DNA from 3 places in the Streptomyces sp. NPDC001292 genome. Region 1 is predicted to be linked to each of the others. Evidence: riboswitches for the same ligand, from Rfam matches in the RefSeq annotation. Region 1 holds a riboswitch; each other region holds the start of a gene.

The links. A riboswitch is a leader RNA that binds a small molecule or an ion and turns the genes downstream of it on or off. The one in region 1 is predicted to bind glycine.
Region 2: linked by a shared signal. The riboswitch ahead of gcvP (aminomethyl-transferring glycine dehydrogenase) and the one ahead of cycA (D-serine/D-alanine/glycine transporter) in region 1 are both predicted to bind glycine.
Region 3: linked by a shared signal. The riboswitch ahead of gcvT (glycine cleavage system aminomethyltransferase GcvT) and the one ahead of cycA (D-serine/D-alanine/glycine transporter) in region 1 are both predicted to bind glycine.

What each region holds. Positions count from the first base shown of each region.
Region 1 covers NZ_JBIAXG010000036.1:29,700-35,558, reverse strand. The annotation lists gene ACFY4A_RS30750 (urea carboxylase-associated family protein) at 1-122, opposite strand, end outside; gene ACFY4A_RS30745 (GntR family transcriptional regulator) at 201-893, opposite strand; gene ACFY4A_RS30740 (MFS transporter) at 1,178-2,533, shown strand; gene ACFY4A_RS30735 (hypothetical protein) at 2,716-2,871, shown strand; gene ACFY4A_RS30730 (hypothetical protein) at 3,000-3,263, opposite strand; glycine riboswitch at 3,553-3,649, shown strand; glycine riboswitch at 3,650-3,740, shown strand; gene cycA (D-serine/D-alanine/glycine transporter) at 4,059-5,540, shown strand; partial or broken gene ACFY4A_RS30720 (hypothetical protein) at 5,723-5,788, shown strand.
Region 2 covers NZ_JBIAXG010000071.1:15,958-21,816, forward strand. The annotation lists gene gcvP (aminomethyl-transferring glycine dehydrogenase) at 38-2,923, opposite strand; glycine riboswitch at 3,100-3,194, opposite strand; gene ACFY4A_RS39650 (PRC-barrel domain-containing protein) at 3,308-3,691, shown strand; gene ACFY4A_RS39655 (DNA polymerase IV) at 3,601-5,037, opposite strand; gene ACFY4A_RS39660 (MerR family transcriptional regulator) at 5,199-5,859, opposite strand, start outside.
Region 3 covers NZ_JBIAXG010000038.1:40-5,898, forward strand. The annotation lists partial or broken gene ACFY4A_RS31415 (serine hydroxymethyltransferase) at 1-128, opposite strand, end outside; gene gcvH (glycine cleavage system protein GcvH) at 144-521, opposite strand; gene gcvT (glycine cleavage system aminomethyltransferase GcvT) at 633-1,799, opposite strand; glycine riboswitch at 1,957-2,053, opposite strand; gene ACFY4A_RS31430 (AAA family ATPase) at 2,201-2,821, shown strand; gene ACFY4A_RS31435 (enhanced serine sensitivity protein SseB) at 2,935-3,726, shown strand; gene ACFY4A_RS31440 (enhanced serine sensitivity protein SseB C-terminal domain-containing protein) at 3,924-4,718, shown strand; gene ACFY4A_RS31445 (ABC transporter permease) at 5,036-5,859, shown strand, end outside.

The DNA of each region.
Region 1 (5,859 bases):
ATGACGAAGCTGTCGACGAGTTCGCGGCCCTCCTCGGTCTTCGAGACCCGGTCGTAGAACGCGCGGTCGACGTCGAGCGGACCGCCTTTCGTCGCCTGATAGGCGGCTGCGGTGGTGGCCATGGGGGGCGTACCTCTTTCCTGGGTGGCTGGTGGGGTGGGGTTGACCGCGGGCGGCCGAGTGGGGGTGCCTACGGCCCGTCAGGTCTCGCGGCGGGCCGCGGCGGCCCGCACCATGTCGACGACCGCGCGCTCGGAGTCCTCGAGGTAGCGGCGCAGCGCCTCCGCGGCCTGGGCGCGCCGCCCGGTGCGCAGCAGATCGCACACCTCGCGGTCGCGCGGCACCCACTGCGCCTGGAACTCGGGCTCGCGCGGGACCTCGGCGAAGGCCAGGCGCAACTGCGCGACGATCGTGTCGAAGAACCGGTCGAGCCGCCTGCTGCCGAGCAGCCGTACGACGGCGCGGTGGAAGTCCAGCGACCAGGTGCTGACCTCGCTCCAGCGCCCCGCCCGGGCCGCCGCCTCCTGGGCCGAGACCCGCTCCTCGAGCGCGGCCAGCGCCTCCTCGGAGGCGTACACGCTCTCCTCCACCGCGCGCAGTTCGAAGCAGCGGCGGGCGGCGTAGATGTCGTGCACGTCGGCCACGTCGAGCCGCTTGACGGCGGCGCCCTTGTAGAGCCGGTGGACCGCCAGGCCCTCGTGCACCAGGAGCCGTACGGCCTCGCGCAGCGTGTTGCGCGAGACGCCCAGTTCGGCGGCGAGGGCCGCGTCCCGCAGGGGCAGGCCCGGGGGCAGCTCGCCCCGGCTGATCCGCTCGCGAAGCCGGTCGGCGACCGCTTCCGCGGCGACATCGCCGGGCTCGGGGACCCCGGCGGTGCTCTGTTCTTCGGACATGGCGGCGACAGTACCCCAGGATTGTTCATCAATCCATAGCTCGATTGATCGCGGGTGTCTGACTTCGACCGCAGAATGCCGTCCCTCACTGGCTGTCTGCCGCATCCGCGCTGACCGACGATCGTCCAACCCTTGACAGGATCGTTCAATCATTTCTAACTTGACCGCCACCGCAGGCCCCCCTCATCGCCGTGGTCGACGCCGCCGACGGACGACATCCAGCCGCGGCTCACCCCCCTCACGACTCCGCCCTTCCCTCTCCCGACCCGCCACGGAGGTGGCTCATGCCGCCGGTTCCCGCTCAATCCGCCACCGACGCGCCCCCGAGCAGTGGCCGCGCCCTGCTGGAGGACAGCGCCCTCACCTCGTTCCACCGCAGGCTGACCGTCTATTCGGCGGGCGGGCCCTTCCTCGACGGACTCATCCTCGGCGTGATCGGCGTCGCCCTCACCCAGATCGGCCCGCGCTGGCACCTCAGCGGCCTGTGGGAGGGCTTCCTCGCGGCGGCCGCGCTGTGCGGACTGCTCGTCGGCGGAACCGTCTTCGGCTACGTCACCGACCGCTTCGGCCGCCACATCATGTACACGATCGACCTGGCGGCGATCGTGGTCTTCTCCGTCGCCCAGGCCTTCGTCACCGGCCCCGAGCAACTGCTCGTGCTGCGCTTCCTGATCGGCGTGGCCGTCGGCGCCGACTACCCGATCGCCACGTCCCTGCTCGCCGAGTTCTCACCGCGCAAGCACCGCGGCGCGATGCTCGGTCTCCTGACCGTGATGTGGTCCGTGGGCAGCGCGGCCGCCTACCTCATCGGCGATCTGCTGCTGCGGCTCGGCCCCGACGGCTGGCGCTGGCTGCTCGCCTGCCCCGCGGTGCCCGCCGCGATCCTGGTCCTGCTGCGCATCGGCACCCCCGAGTCACCCCGCTGGTTGCTCTCCCAGGGCAGGGTCGAGGAGGCCGAGGCGGTGATGCGCAAGGTGTTCGGACCCGGCGCGGGCGTCGCCGACCTGGGCACCCCGGCCCAACCCGCCCGCTTCTCGGCCGTCTTCCGTGGCACCTACGGCAAGCGCACCGCCTTCGTCTCGCTCTTCTGGGCCTGTTCGGTGATGCCGATCTACGCCATCTACGCCTTCGGTCCCCAACTGCTCGCCGCCATGGGCCTGTCCGGCGACAGCGGCACCCTCGGCTCGGTCGCCATCAGCCTGGTGTTCCTGATCGGCTGCCTGGTCTTCCTGCCACTGCTGAACCGCGCGGGACGGCGTCCCGTCCTCGTCTGGACCTTCGCGGCGTCGACGGTCCCGCTGCTGGTGCTCGGCGTCTTCCCGGGGCTGCCGGCGGTCGGGGCGGGACTGCTGTTCGCGGTGTACGCGATCGCCGTCGGCGGTCCCACGCTGCTCCAGTGGATCTACCCGAACGAGCTGTTCCCGACGGAGATCCGGGCGACCGCGGTCGGTGTCGGCACCGGCTTCAGCCGCATCGCCGCCGCCGCCGGCACGTTCCTGACCCCGCTGGCCCTGGAGCACTGGGGCGTGGGAGCGACGCTGCTGCTGGCCGGCGTCGTGTCGGCGGTGGGCACGCTGGTGTCGATCGCGATGGCCCCGGAAACGCGGGGCGTGTCCCTGGAGACATCCAGCGCCACCTGAGCCGACGCCAGGCCGGCAGCCGCGGACCGACGGACGGGCATGAGTGAGAAGTGGCAGGGAGCACGACGGCTCCCTGCCACCCCTCGTTTGGGGACCACAGCCTCTCCTACGGCCGACCCCGTTGTCGGAGGAGCCGACTAGGATTTCGGGGCCGCCACTGGAGGGGCTGCGCCACCCGCTCGGTGGTACGGCACACCGCGACCGAGCGCGACAAGGCCGGCGACCACTACCACCAGGCATGGTGCGTTCTCGACGTCGACGAGTTCGCCAACCTGCACCCGGCGCTGCGGCTGGCCGACGACGAAGTAGCCGAAGACGAAGCCCCAGCGGCCCCGTGACCGGCCCGCGGCTGCGCACGTTGCCAGTTTCGGTCGACCGGTCGGCAGAGGCGCCGGCGCGCGGTGCGGCCCGGGTTCCACCGTCCGGCGCAACCCGGGCTCGAGCCTTGCATTACGGCGCTCCAGGGTCAGTGCACCGAGTCGACGGTCGGCGTCCCGGAGCGGCGCGACGAGTCGGCGGCCCTGACGGATACAGCCGTCCACGACACCCCGCCCACCGGGACGCTCCCGCAGAACCGCAGCTCCCGGAACGTCCCGCCGCTGCCGGGTCCAGACGAAAATCCCCAGCTCCGGCTCTGCAGCACGGCCCGGGCGATCTGCCGGATCTCACTGATATCGGGGCGATCGCGGTTTTCGACGAACCAGGTGAGCGCCATGGTGCAGGGCGGCATATCGACCACGTAACCGGCATTCAGTCAGCAGATCCGCGTGCTGGAACAGCGGTTGGGTCTTCAGTTGGTCGAGCGCACCAGAGCACGGCCACCATCGTCATGGGCCGCCCGCGCGGCTGAGTCGGGCGGTCGTGCGCACGGCTGGTTCACCCGCCTGATTGCCCAGGTCGGCTTGCCGGCTCCGGACGGACACGACGCGGCTCACCCGGCAGTTATGGGCAGTGGCTTCGCGGCGCACCCTTGACCGGCAGCCGGTGTGGACTTAGCCTCACCGCAGTAAACGGTCGTTCACCCCGCAGCGGGAGAGCATCGGGTCAGCCAGACCCGGGCGCCGAAGGAGCAACACCTCCCCGGAAACTCTCAGGCATCCCTACCGCTCGGGCAGGCAACTCTGGAAAGCAGGCGCTCACGCGTCTCGCCCACGGTGCAAGCCGCGGATTCCCGCGGTGAATCTCTCAGGCCCATGACAGAGGGGGAGGCTCACTCGGCCGCGCGGTCCCCTCCGCGCTCAACCCTCGAGGAGCCTTTGATGGCTGTCCCGTCGCGTCACCCCCGTCCGTCGCCCGCCTGCCGGCTTCCGGGCTGAACTTCGGCTTTCCTCTTTTCCCCGGCCGCCACCGGACCGGCTCCCCCGTCGCGTGCGCGTGTTCAGCGTGCCCTGCCGCCGTTCCGGTCGGTCCCGTATATCCGCATGTCCGCGTGCAGAACACCGTGTCCGCTCGTTCTGTGTGCGCGTGTGTTCACCCACCGAGACACCCCATGCCCGCACGCGTATGAGATCCCTAAGGTTTGCCCATGTCTGAAAGCAGTGACACCGGCGTGACCACCGCGTCCGCGCCCCAGAGAGGGCACGCACCGACGCCCTCGCCGGCGGGTCAGCAGCACCTCTCCCGGCAATTGTCCAACCGGCACATCCAGCTCATCGCGATCGGCGGTGCGATCGGAACCGGTCTGTTCATGGGATCGGGCAAAACGATCTCGCTGGCCGGCCCCTCGGTGATCTTCGTCTACATGATCATCGGCGCGATGCTGTTCTTCGTGATGCGGGCGATGGGCGAGCTGCTGCTCTCCAACCTGCGCTACAAGTCCTTCGCCGACTTCGCCTCGGACCTCCTCGGGCCGTGGGCCGGCTTCTTCACGGGCTGGACCTACTGGTTTTGCTGGATCGTCACCGGGATGGCCGACGTCATCGCGATCGCCGGGTACGTGTCGTACTGGTGGCACGGGCTCGCGCTGTGGATACCCGGGCTTGTGGCGGTCGTCGTGCTGATCGCTCTGAACCTGCCCACCGTGAAGGCGTTCGGCGAGACCGAGTTCTGGTTCGCACTGATCAAGATCGTCGCTATCGTGGCGCTGATCGTCGTGGGGCTCGGCATGGTGCTGGGCGGCTTCCATGCGCCTGGGGGCGCCACCGCGAGCTTCTCCAACCTCTGGAACGACGGCGGCTTCTTCCCCACCGGCCCCATGGGCTTCGTCGCGGGATTCCAGATCGCGACCTTCGCCTTCGTCGGCATCGAACTCGTCGGCACCACCGCGGCCGAGACCAAGAACCCGGAACGGAACCTGCCCAAGGCGATCAACTCGATCCCGGTACGCGTGATGCTGTTCTACGTGGTCGCCCTGGTCGTGATCATCTCCGTCACTCCCTGGCGCGACATCAGCGCGGACCGCAGCCCCTTCGTCGTGATGTTCGCCCTCGCCGGCCTGGGCATCGCAGCCTCGTTGATCAACTTCGTGGTGCTGACCTCGGCCACCTCGTCCGCGAACTCGGGCATCTACTCCACCTCGCGGATGGTCTACGGCCTGGCACAGGAGGGCGACGCGCCCTCGCGGTTCGGCAGGCTCACCTCCAGGAAGGTGCCGGTCAACGCCCTGCTCCTGTCCGGCGTCTTCCTGCTCCCCGGTGTCGTCATGCTCACCCTGGGCGACTCGATCATCGAGGCCTTCACGCTGGTGACCACCATCTCGGCGCTGCTGTTCATATTCGTCTGGTCGATCATCCTGATCAGCTACATCGTGTACCGCAAGCGCCGTCCGCACCTGCACGAGGTATCGACGTTCAAGATGCCCGGCGGCATCCCCATGTGCTACGTCGTGCTCGCGTTCTTCGCGTTCCTCATCTGGGCACTGACCCAGAAGGACGACACGCTGCAGGCGCTGCTGGTGACCCCGGTGTGGTTCGTCATCCTCGGCATCGCATGGGCGGTGCTGCGCCGTCGCGGCCGCCGTCAGGCCCGGCAGACCGTCTCCCTGCCCGGCTCCCGGAACGGGGAGTGACCCGACCCCGAGGAAGGCGGAGTCACACAGACGGGGACCGATCCCACGCTGCGTAACGACTCGGTGGCGGCACATCCGGCTGCCACCTCAGACTCCGTCGCCGCGCTCTGCGCCGTCGATCACTCGGTGAACGCGATGCCTCACTCGCCACCGTCCTGGCCGCCGTCATCGAGACAGAGCACGTGCCGTACCTCGCCGCGCTGCGGTACAAGGACTCCGGCCTCCGCGAGCGCACCCAGTGGGAGAAGGTCTGGGACCAGCAGAGGGAAGAGGACCGCACCGGTGAAAGGCTCGACACTCGGATGCCGGAGGACCCCGC
Region 2 (5,859 bases), on a different contig from region 1:
CCCGCCCGGGTCGGCCGGGAGCCCGTGAGCCGCTCGCTCAGTCCTCGTACGCGTCCAGCGGCGGGCAGGAGCAGACGAGGTTGCGGTCGCCGAAGGCCTGGTCGATGCGGCGCACCGGCGGCCAGTACTTGTCGGCCACCGAGACCCCGGCCGGGAAGACGGCCTCCTCACGGGTGTAGCCGTGCTCCCACTCCCCGCCGAGCGCGGCGGCGGTGTGCGGGGCGCCGTGCAGCGGGTTGTCGTCCGCGGGCCACTGACCGGAACCGACCTTCTCGATCTCGGCGCGGATCGCGATCATCGCATCGCAGAAGCGGTCCAACTCGGCCAGGTCCTCCGACTCGGTCGGCTCGATCATCAGCGTGCCGGCCACCGGGAACGACATCGTCGGCGCGTGGAAGCCGTAGTCGATCAGCCGCTTGGCCACGTCGTCCACGGTCACCCCGCTCGCCTTGGTCAGCGGGCGCAGGTCGATGATGCACTCGTGGGCGACCAGGCCGCCGGGACCGGTGTAGAGCACCGGATAGTGCGGCTCGAGCCGCTTGGCGACGTAGTTGGCGCTGAGCACGGCGACCTGTGTGGCCCGCTTGAGGCCCTCGCCGCCCATCAGACGGACGTAGGCCCAGGAGATCGGCAGGATGCCGGCCGAGCCCCACGGCGCGGCCGAGATCGGGCCGACTCCCGTCTCCGGGCCGGCGTCGGGCTGGAGCGGGTGGTTGGGCAGGTACGGCGCCAGGTGGGAACGCACGCCGACCGGGCCGACGCCGGGACCGCCGCCGCCGTGCGGGATGCAGAAGGTCTTGTGCAGGTTCAGGTGGGAGACGTCGCCGCCGAAGTGTCCCGGCTTGGCGAGGCCCACCAGGGCGTTGAGGTTGGCGCCGTCGACGTACACCTGGCCGCCGGCCTCGTGGACCTGTGCGCAGATGTCGGCGACGTGCTCCTCGAACACACCGTGCGTGGACGGGTAGGTGATCATCAGCACGGCCAGCTGCTCGCGGTACTGCTCGATCTTCGCCCGCAGGTCCTCGACGTCGATCTCGCCGTCCTCGGCGGTCTTCACGACGACGACCTTCATGCCGGCCATCACGGCGCTGGCGGCGTTGGTGCCGTGCGCGGAGGACGGGATGAGGCAGACGGTGCGCTGCTCGTCACCGTTGGCACGGTGGTAGCCGCGCACGGCGAGCAGACCGGCCAGCTCGCCCTGGGAACCGGCGTTCGGCTGAAGGGAGACCTTGTCGTAGCCGGTGACCTCGGCGAGACGTTCCTCCAGCTCGCGGATGAGGGTGAGGTAGCCCTGCGCCTGCTCGGCGGGCGCGAAGGGGTGCAGCTGCCCGAACTCCGGCCAGGTGACCGGCTCCATCTCGGTCGTCGCGTTGAGCTTCATGGTGCACGAGCCCAGCGGGATCATGCCGCGGTCGAGCGCGTAGTCGCGGTCGGCCAGCCGGCGCAGGTAGCGCAGCATCGCGGTCTCGGACCGGTACTGGTGGAAGACGGGGTGGGTGAGGTAGGTGTCTGCGCGCAGCAGCGCCTCGGGCAGCGTGTCCTCGGCGACCGCGTCCAGCGCCTCGATGTCGCCCCCGACGCCGAAGGCGGCCCACACGGTGCGCAGCCGGTCCCGGGTGGTGGTCTCGTCGCAGGCGACCGAGACGTGGTCGGCGTCGACGAGGCGCAGGTTCACGCCGCCCTCGCGGGCCGCGGCGACGACCTCGGCGGCACGCCCCTCCGCCCTGACGGTCAGCGTGTCGAAGTACGCGCCGTGCACGACCTCGAAGCCGCCGGCCTTGAGCCCCTCGGCGAGGACCGTGGCGTAGCGGTGGGTGCGGCGCGCGATGTCCCGCAGGCCCTCGGGGCCGTGGTAGACCGCGTACATGCCGGCCATGACGGCGAGCAGCACCTGGGCGGTGCAGATGTTGCTGGTGGCCTTCTCGCGGCGGATGTGCTGCTCACGGGTCTGCAGGGCGAGGCGGTAGGCCTTGTTGCCGTCGGCGTCGACGGAGACGCCGACCAGGCGGCCGGGCAGGCTGCGCGCGAACTTCTCGTGCACCGCCATGTAGCCGGCGTGCGGGCCGCCGAAGCCCATCGGAACGCCGAAGCGCTGGGTGGTGCCGACGGCGATGTCCGCGCCGAGCTCGCCGGGCGACTTCAGCAGGGTCAGCGCGAGCAGGTCGGCGGCGACGGTGACCAGGGCGCCCAGCTGGTGCGCCTGGTCGATGACGGGCTTCAGGTCGCGCACGGCGCCGGAGGCGCCCGGGTACTGCAGGAGCACGCCGTTGATCTCGCGCTCGGCGATCTCGGCCGGGATGCCGTCGCTGAGGTCGGCGACGACGACCTCGACGCCGGTCGGCTCGGCGCGGGTCTCGATGACCGCGATGGTCTGCGGCAGCGCGTCCGCGTCGACCAGGAACAGGCCCTTCTTGTTCTTGCCCATGCGCCGGGACAGCGCCATGGCCTCGGCGGCGGCGGTGCCCTCGTCGAGCAGGGACGCGCCGGAGGTCGGCAGACCGGTCAGGTCGGCGACCACGGTCTGGAAGTTCAGCAGCGCCTCGAGGCGGCCCTGGGAGATCTCCGGCTGGTAGGGGGTGTAGGCGGTGTACCAGGCCGGGTTCTCCATGACGTTGCGCAGGATCACCGGCGGGGTGAACGTCCCGTAGTAGCCGAGGCCGATCATCGAGCCGAGGACCTGGTTGCGGTCGGCGAGGGAGCGCAGCTCGGCCAGCACTTCGGCCTCGGTGCGGCCGCCGGGAAGGTCGAGCGCGTCGGCGTTCCTGATCACTTCGGGTACCGCGGCGGCGGTGAGCTCGTCGAGCGAGCCGTAGCCGACCTGCGCGAGCATCTTGGCCCGCGCCTCCTGGTCGGGCCCGATGTGGCGCTGTTCGAAGGGGATGCCCTGTTCGAGCTCGGAGAGCGGAATGCGCTGGGCGGTCATTGCGGAGGCCTCCTGGTCTGACACGACCTTCGAGGGACACCACGGCGCGGGTGTCCCGACGGCCTCCCCCTCTGTCATCTCAACCTGAGAGCTTCACCGGGCTGCCCGAGGGCTCCCGGTTTTCACCGTCGGTGAGAGCGGAAGCCGTCGACACCCGCTCTGCTTTCCAGAGTGACCTCGTCCGTGCGGTACGTGGGCCTGAGAGATTCCGGGGAGGATTTGCTCCTTCGGCGCCTCCGGTGGTGCCGGAGGGCTCTCCCGCACGGGGTCAGCAGCCGTTGCCAGCGTACCAGCGGGGCAGCCGTACGGGTCTTCGAGTGGCCGCACCGCTGAATGTGCTCTTTTGTAGTGCTTACGGATGAGTTGCGACCACGTGGAGGGACAGTGCAGACGGAGATCGATCCGCGCAACCTGATCGGCCGCAAGGCGTTCGACCGCAACGGCCACAAGATCGGCACGGTGGACGAGGTCTACCTCGACGACGCGACCGGTGTGCCGGAATGGGCGGCCATACGCACCGGCCTGTTCTCCCGGGACGCCTTCGTCCCCCTCGAGCCCAGCGAACTGGTCGAGGGCACCCTGCGCGTCCCCTTCGACCGCTCGCTGATCAAGGAGGCTCCGGACTTCGGCGTGGGCCGCCATCTGTCCCCGGAGCAGGAACTGCAGCTCTACCACCACTACGGCCTCGACGTGGCGCCTCCACCGGCTGTTCCGGACCACCACTTCGGCAAGCTGGCCGGCTCCGGCTCCGGTCCGGACGAGAGCTGAGCCGGCGGAACCAGAGGAAGGGGTTCGGCCGGTTCCAGGTCCGGGTCGTCCATGAGGAAGGTGCGTACCCGACCCGGCGCGGAGCGGGGGGTCTCGAAGCGGACGGTGACGCGGCCGAGGCCGCTGCCCTGCACCCATCCGTGGCCGTACGCGGCGTGCCGTACGTCATGGCCCGCCGGCCACCGCCGCTCGGTGGGTGCCGGCGGCTGCTCGGCGGGCTCCTCCGGCTGCCCCTCGGTCGGGCGCTCCGCCTCCGCGCCCGCGGCCCGCACGCCCGCCGCCTGCGCGAACAGGTCCTCCTGGGTGTAGTCGGCGAGCCCGGACACGCCCACGCCGAGCAGCCGTACACCGCCGGTGGTGTCCACCGAATCCAGCAGCCGGGCGGCCGCCTCCCGTATCACCGCGGGGTCGTCGGTGGGCCCGCGCAGGGTCTCGGAGCGGGTCAGGGTGGAGAAGTCGTAGCGGCGCACCTTCAGCACGATGGTGCGCCCCGACAGACCGGCCCCGCGCAGCCGCCGTACGCACCGGTCGGCGAGCCGCTGCACCTCCAGGGCCACCCGGACGCGGTCGTGGATGTCCACGTCGTAGGTGTCCTCGACGGACACCGACTTCGTCTCGCGCTCGGCCACGACGGGACGCTCGTCGTGGGCCAGCGCCATCGCGTACAGCGCGTGCCCGTGCGCTTTGCCGAGCAGCCGGACGAGCTCGTCCTCACCGGCCTCGGCGATTTCCTCGACGGTGTGGATCCCGGCCCGCCGCAGATGGTCGCCCGTGGCCGGGCCCACGCCCGGCAGGGTACGCACGGACAGCGGACCGAGCAGGGCCCGCTCGGTGCCGGGCTCGATGAGCACCAGCCCGTCGGGCTTGGCCTGCTCGGAGCCGATCTTGGCGAGCATCTTGGAGGCGGCCAGCCCCACGGACCCGGTGAGCCCCGTGACGGCCCGGATGTCGGCGCGCAGTTTCATCCCTGCCAGCCGGGCGGATTCCGCGTCCCAGGCGGCTCCCCCGGCCTCCAGGTCCACGAACGCCTCGTCCAGGCTCAGCGGCTCCACCAGCGGCGACAGCGCCCGCAGCAGGCCCATCACCCGCTCGCTGATGGAGCGGTAGAAGGCAAAGCGCGGCACGAGGTACGCGGCGTTCGGCGCCAGCCGCCGCGCCTGGGCCATCGGCATCGCGGAGTGGACGCCGAACACGCGCGCCTCGTACGACGCCGTGGCCACCACCCCGCGCGGTCCCAGCCCGCCCACGACCACGGCCTTCCCACGCAGGCTCGGCTTGGACGCCTGCTCCGCGGAGGCGAAGAAGGCATCCATGTCGAGGTGGAGGATCGTGGGTGCGGTTCTCACATCTACGATGCTGCACCACGCCACTGACAATGCCCCCGTTCCGGCGGCGCCGTACGTCCTCCCGAGGCCTGTCCGCAGGCCGAGGGGGCTGATCGGGCCGGGATGGGGCCGGTCGGCGGTCGGTCAGTGACCGGGAGGACCGGAGCCGGCCGAGGGGCCGCTCAGACGGCCCGGTTGCGCCGCCGGGCGAGCTCGTCGCCCGGGTTGTGCCCCACGAGCGTCTCCCCCGTGTCGATGCGCTCACCGTGCAACTGCGACAGCGCGTTCTCCACGTCGCGCCACACCACGCCGACGGCGATGCCGAAGATTCCCTGGCCCCCCTGGAGCAGGGCGTGCACCTCGTCGGGCGACGTGCACTCGTACACCGTGGCACCGTCGCTCATCAGCGTCGTCCGCTCCAGGTCACGGAAACCGCACTCGCGCAGGTGCTGGACGGCGGTACGGATGTTCTGCAGCGACACGCCGGTGTCGAGGAACCGCTTGACGATCTTCAGGACGACGACGTCCCGGAAGCTGTAGAGGCGCTGGGTGCCGGACCCGTGGGCGGGCCGCACGCTCGGCTCGACCAGCCCGGTGCGCGCCCAGTAGTCCAGTTGCCGGTAGGTGATGCCGGCGGCGGCGCAGGCCGTCGGACCGCGATAGCCGATCTGTTCGGACGCCATGGCCGCCGCCCCTCCGCTGCTCGGCGCCGTCGGTCGCTGCGGAGCACGACCGGCCGCGCCGCCGAGAGGTGTGTACCCCCCGCTCGGGCGGAGCCGGGAGCCCGGGGGAGGGTACGGACCGCTTCCCCCGGCATTGCGTCCGGGGGCACCCCCAGCCGTA
Region 3 (5,859 bases), on a different contig from region 1:
ACCGCCACCGGGGCGAAGTTCTCGGAGGCGATCATCTCCAGCGTGGACTGCTGGCGGTGCAGCTCGGCGTCGACCGCGGCGGCCACGTCCGGGTCGAGCTCGTGCAGGGATGTGTTGAGAACAGTCATGTGTGTGTCCGATTCTCAGCCGGCGGTCTCGGCGGCGTACTCGTCGGCGGAGAGCAGGTCGGCGGGCTCCTCGGCAAGGCGCACCTTGAACAGCCAGCCGCCCTCGAAGGGCGCGGAGTTCACCAGCGACGGGTCGCTCACCACGTCCTCGTTGACCTCGGTGACCTCGCCGCTCACGGGGGAGTACAGGTCGGACACCGACTTGGTCGACTCCAGCTCACCGCAGGTCTCGCCCGCGGCCACCGTGTCGCCGACCTCCGGGAGCTGGGCGTAGACGACATCGCCGAGCGCGTTGGCCGCGAACTCCGTGATGCCGACCGTCGCCACGCCGTCCTCGACGGGCGACAGCCACTCGTGCTCCTTGCTGTAGCGCAGATGCTGAGGGTTGTTCATGGCCAGAATTCTCCTGTACGCGGGTCAATGGTGATGAATGGGGGACTGCGAAAGGCGTGCGTGACCAGGGGTGACGTGTCTCACGTCGCCTCCGTGCCGGCTAGGGAGGTGTCACTTCTGCCGCTTGTAGAAGGGCAGCGCCACGACCTCGTACGGCTCGTGGTTGCCCCGGATGTCCACTCCCACACCGGGCGTGCCCGGAGCGGCGTGCGCGGCGTCGACGTACGCCATGGCGATCGGCTTGCCCAGGGTGGGGGAGGGGGCCCCGGAGGTGACCTCGCCGATCACCTCGCCGCCCGCGACGACCGCGTACCCGGCGCGCGGGACCCGGCGGCCCTCGGCGACCAGGCCGACGAGCACCCGGGGCGGCTCGGCGGCGGCGCGCTCGGCGGCGGCCAGCAGGGCCTCGCGGCCCACGAAGTCGCCCTCCTTCTCGAACTTGACCACCCGGCCGAGGCCCGCGTCGAACGGGGTCAGCGAGGTCGACAGCTCGTGCCCGTACAGCGGCATGCCCGCCTCCAGGCGCAGCGTGTCCCGGCAGGACAGCCCGCACGGGACCAGCCCGGCGTCCGCGCCGGCCTCGGTCAGCGCCTGCCACAGCTTCTCCGCGTCGCCCGGTGCCACGAACAGCTCGAAGCCGTCCTCGCCGGTGTACCCGGTGCGCGCGATCAGCGCGGGGACGCCCGCGACCGTGCCGGGGAGCCCGGCGTAGTACTTCAGGCCGTCCAGGTCGGCGATGGGGGCACCTCCCTGCACGAGCGAAGCCGAGTGCTTGGGGGAGAGCGACTTCAGGATGCCGGCGGACTCGGGGCCCTGCACGGCGAGCAGCGCGTAGCTGTCCCGGTCGTCGCGCACCTCGGCGTCGAAGCCCGCCGCCCGCTCGGTCAGCGCGTCGAGCACCACCTGGGCGTTGGAGGCGTTGGCGACGACCAGGTACTCGGTCTCGCCCAGCCGGTAGACGATCAGGTCGTCCAGGATGCCGCCGTCGGCCTGGCAGATCATGGTGTAGCGGGCGCGGCCGAGGCCGATGGTGGCGATGTTGCCGACCAGGGCGTGGTTCAGCAGCGCGACGGCCTGCGGGCCGGTGACGGTGATCTCGCCCATGTGGGACAGGTCGAAGAGGCCGGCCTTCGTCCGTACGGCGATGTGCTCGTCGCGCTCGGAGCCGTAACGCAGCGGCATGTCCCAGCCGGCGAAGTCGGTCATCGTCGCGCCGAGCGAGCGGTGCAGCGCGTCGAGCGCGGTGCGGCGGAGTCGGTCGGGTTCGGTACTGCTCATCGGGCGGTCTCCAAGGCATGACGGGCGAGGACTGATCATGTCCTCCCCATCTGTCATCGGAACCTGAGAGGTTCGCCATGACCGCCGTCGGACGGACGGTGCACGGCTTGCACCTTGGGTGGAGCCACTGCGCCAGCGGCCCGCTTTTCAGATGTGCCTCGCCCGCGCGGTAACGGGGCCTGAGAGATTCAAGGGAGGTACTTGCTCCTTCGGCGCCCCAGCGAGACGGCTGGGGACTCTCCCGCGCGGATTCAAACGGCCGATATGCAGTTGCGCGCACATCATTGCACGCCCGGCCCGCTTCGCGGCAGGGCGGCATCTGTGACCGACCTGTGGCAGGACGTGCACGGAAACGCGGGACGCCGCCTATTACCTTCTTTTTACGATCGATGGGAGGAACGATGACGGCGCACAGGACCGCGTTGTACGCCACGGCCCAGGCCCCCGCACCCATGGTCCGCGACCTGCGGGACCGGTCCGGCCTCGGCCCGCGCGTGCTGCGCTTCGGCCCGCGCGACCTGGTCGTGGTCACCGGCCTGCCCGGCAGCGGCAAGTCCACGCTGATGCGGCGCGCGGTGCACGGCGTCCGCATCGACTCCCAGGACACCCGCGACCGCTGGGACGCCCGCCTGGCGGCGTACCTCCCCTACGCCCTGTACCGCCCCTTGGTCCGCCTCGCCCACTTCGCGGGGCTGCGCCGCGCCCTGCGCTCCGGGGCGGCGCTCGTGGTCCACGACTGCGGCACGCAGCCCTGGGTCCGCGCCTGGCTGGCCCGCACCGCCCGCCGCCGCGGCGGCACCCTGCACCTCGTCCTGCTGGACGTCACCCCCGGCACCGCCCTGACCGGCCAGCGTGCACGGGGCCGCGGTGTCTCCCGCTACGCCTTCCGCCGCCACCGCCGCGCCACCGCCGGCCTGCTCCGCGCGGTCGAGCGCGGCACCCTGCCGAACGGCTGCGGCTCGGCGGTCCTGCTGGACCGCGAGGCAGCGACGCGACTGCGACGAATCGAGTTCACCACCTGAGAACCACACGGTGCGCGGTGCGGCGGGTCGTGGTCGTGGGATTTTTCGTGAGCTTCGGGCTGGTACCCGATAGCCTTTCGGCCACAGCAGTGGTTCACAGCAGGCGGTAGCAGATGGACTTCCCGGCGGACTTCTCCGCGGACTTTCCGGCACAGGCGCACTCCCATCCGCACGGCGGATGGCCCGGCAACGAGTTGGAGGAGGTGCTGTCCGCCTCCCTCGGCGTCCCGTCCGCCGGTGGCCGGATCGTCGAGGTGCTCGGCCGCAGCCTCCTCTGGGTGCCCCTGCCCAACGGCGGCGGTCCCCACAGCGGCCCGCTCGACCTGCCCACGCTGGAGATCGACGGTCAGGCGTACGTGCCGGTCTTCAGCTCCGAGGAGCAGCTCCGCCAGGCCGCGGGCCCGCACATGGCGTACACCGTCGCGCCCGCCGTCGAGTTCGCGCGCGGACTGCCCCCGCAGGCCGGCATCGCGCTCAACCCGGACGGCGTGGTCGGTGTCCCGCTGCCACCGGCGGTCGTGGCCGAACTGTGCCGGGCGGGGCGCACCCCACTGGACGGCCCGTCGAGCGGCGGCCGCGTCCGCCTCTTCGAACCGGACTGGCAGGACGACCCGGTGGACTTCCTCGCCGCCGCCGGCGCCGAGTTCGCCGAGACCGGCGTGGTCAGCACCGCCCGCCGCTGCCTGGCCGCCGTCGAGACGGACGACCCGGTCATGTTCGTAGGCGTCGAACTGTCCCAGTGGGAGGGCGACCCGCAGGCCGGCGCCCTGGACGCCCTGGGCCGCGCCCTGGCGAAGACCCCGGCCCGGTGGCCGGTCAACCTGGTCCTCCTGGACGTGGCCCAGGATCCCGTGGCGGACTGGATGAGGGAGAACGTCCGCCCGTTCTACCAGCACGCCCACTGAGTCCGACCCGGGACGCCGGGGAAGCGCACACGATCCGCAGCCGGCGGCGCACGGCGAGTCCCCGGCCGCCGGACGGCGGCTTAAGCTAGGCCTGCCTCACTTTCCCGCCTGCCCGCCGGGCGGACGACGGGAAGGTGACGACAGGACCCGGACCCACGGCTCGGTCGATACGTCGGTTGTATGGAGGGGCGGTACAAGTGAGCGCCAGCGGCACCACGGCCGGGCAGGTCGAGCAGACGCTGCGCCAGGTGACGCCCGGGCGTTACGACGCCTATGAGGCGCTGCTGCGCGCGCTGGCGACCCCGTCCTCCGGCCAGGTCTGGATGCTGCTGTGGCACGGCCAGGCTGGTTCCCCCGACGCCCAGTACGGCCACATGGAGGTCGACGGCCACGGCTACGCGCCCTGCGTGACCTCCGCCCAGGAGCTGTCGGCCAGCGGCTGGAACCGTTCGTACGAGGTCGTGGACGGCCTCGACGTGGCCCGCACCCTCTACCCCGACCACTACGGCCTCTGGCTGAACCCGCACGCCCCGGGCGGCGGCGTCGGTATTCCGTGGCTGGACCTGCGCCGCATCGCCACCGGTCTCGACCGCCAGCCCGCGGGCCCCCTCCGGCTGTCCGAACCCACCGTCGAGGCCTCGCAGTTCTACGCCCTGCTCACCCAGAACGCCCACCGCACCCCGGCCCTGCGCTCGCTGCGCCGCGCCTGGGTGCAGCCGGCGCTCGGAGCGCCGTACCTCGCCATCGGCCTCGACGTGTACGACACCTCGCCGCCGGCCGTCGACTCGGTGCGCGTGATGATGCAGCAGTCCATCGGCGCCGTCCCCGACGGGCTGCCGGTCTCGACGGTCGCGATGTCCGACGAGTACGACCCGGTCGCGATGTGGCTGCGCGCGAACTCCCGCCCGTTCTACGACCGGGAGAGCCAGGCACCCCCCGCGCAGGCCCAGGCGGCCGGCTACGGCTACCCGCCGGTGCGGGGCGGCTACTGACGCGTCCGGTCCGTCCACCGCAGGGCTCCCGCACGGGTGATCCTCTGCGCGCGTAGATGGATGCGGATGGTCCGCTTTTGCCGTGGGCCGCCCCAACTGGTCCCTGTCCGCCCCTCGTTACCCACTGTCCGGATAACGGAACCCCCCAACCCGCATCACGTTTGCGCATCCATTCACCGCCAAGTCTGGCAACGGATCACCATGGCGTTGAAGACTCCCGCACCAAGGGGGCGTTGCCCCTGTGTACGACGGACTGAACAGCCGCCACAGCGGCAAGCGCGGGCCGGCCACCGCCGGTTGAGAGGGGTCCCTGCCAGATGACGGCACCATTGCACGAGCCGACCGCTGAAGCGGCCCCGAGCGCTGCCGACGAGGCGACGGCCGCCAGCGTCGATGCCAAGGCCGTACAGGGGCGTTCCCTGGGCCGGATCGCCTGGGAGCGCCTCAAGCGGGACAAGCTCGCCCTCACGGGCGGCGTGGTCGTGCTCTTCCTCATCCTGGTCGCGCTCCTCGCGCCCGTGATCGCGCACGCGGTCGGTCAGGACCCCGAACTGCACCACGAGGACCTGATCGACCCGCTCTTCGGCACCCCCAAGGGTTCCCTCGGCGGCATCAGCGGCGACCACCTCTTCGGCGTCGAGCCGGTCAGCGGCCGCGACATCTTCGCCCGTATCGTCTACGGCGCCCAGATCTCGCTGCTCGTGGGCTTCCTGTCCGCCGTGGTCGCCGTCATCCTGGGCACCGTCCTCGGCATCCTCGCCGGCTTCTTCGGCGGCTGGGTGGACGCGGCCATCAGCCGGGTCATGGACGGCCTGCTCGCCTTCCCGCAGCTGCTGTTCATCATCGCGCTGGTCTCCGTCATGCCGAGCGAGATGCTCGGCCTGACCGGCACGGGTGTGCGCGTCTTCGTGATGATCCTGGTCATCGGCTTCTTCGGCTGGCCCTACATCGGCCGCGTGGTGCGCGGCCAGACGCTCTCGCTGCGCGAACGCGAGTACGTCGAGGCGGCACGCTCGCTCGGCGCCGGCCGCTTCTACATCCTGTTCAAGGAGCTGCTGCCCAACCTCGTGGCGCCGATCATCGTGTACACGACGATGATGATCCCGACCAACATCCTCACCGAGGCCGCGCTCAGCTTCCT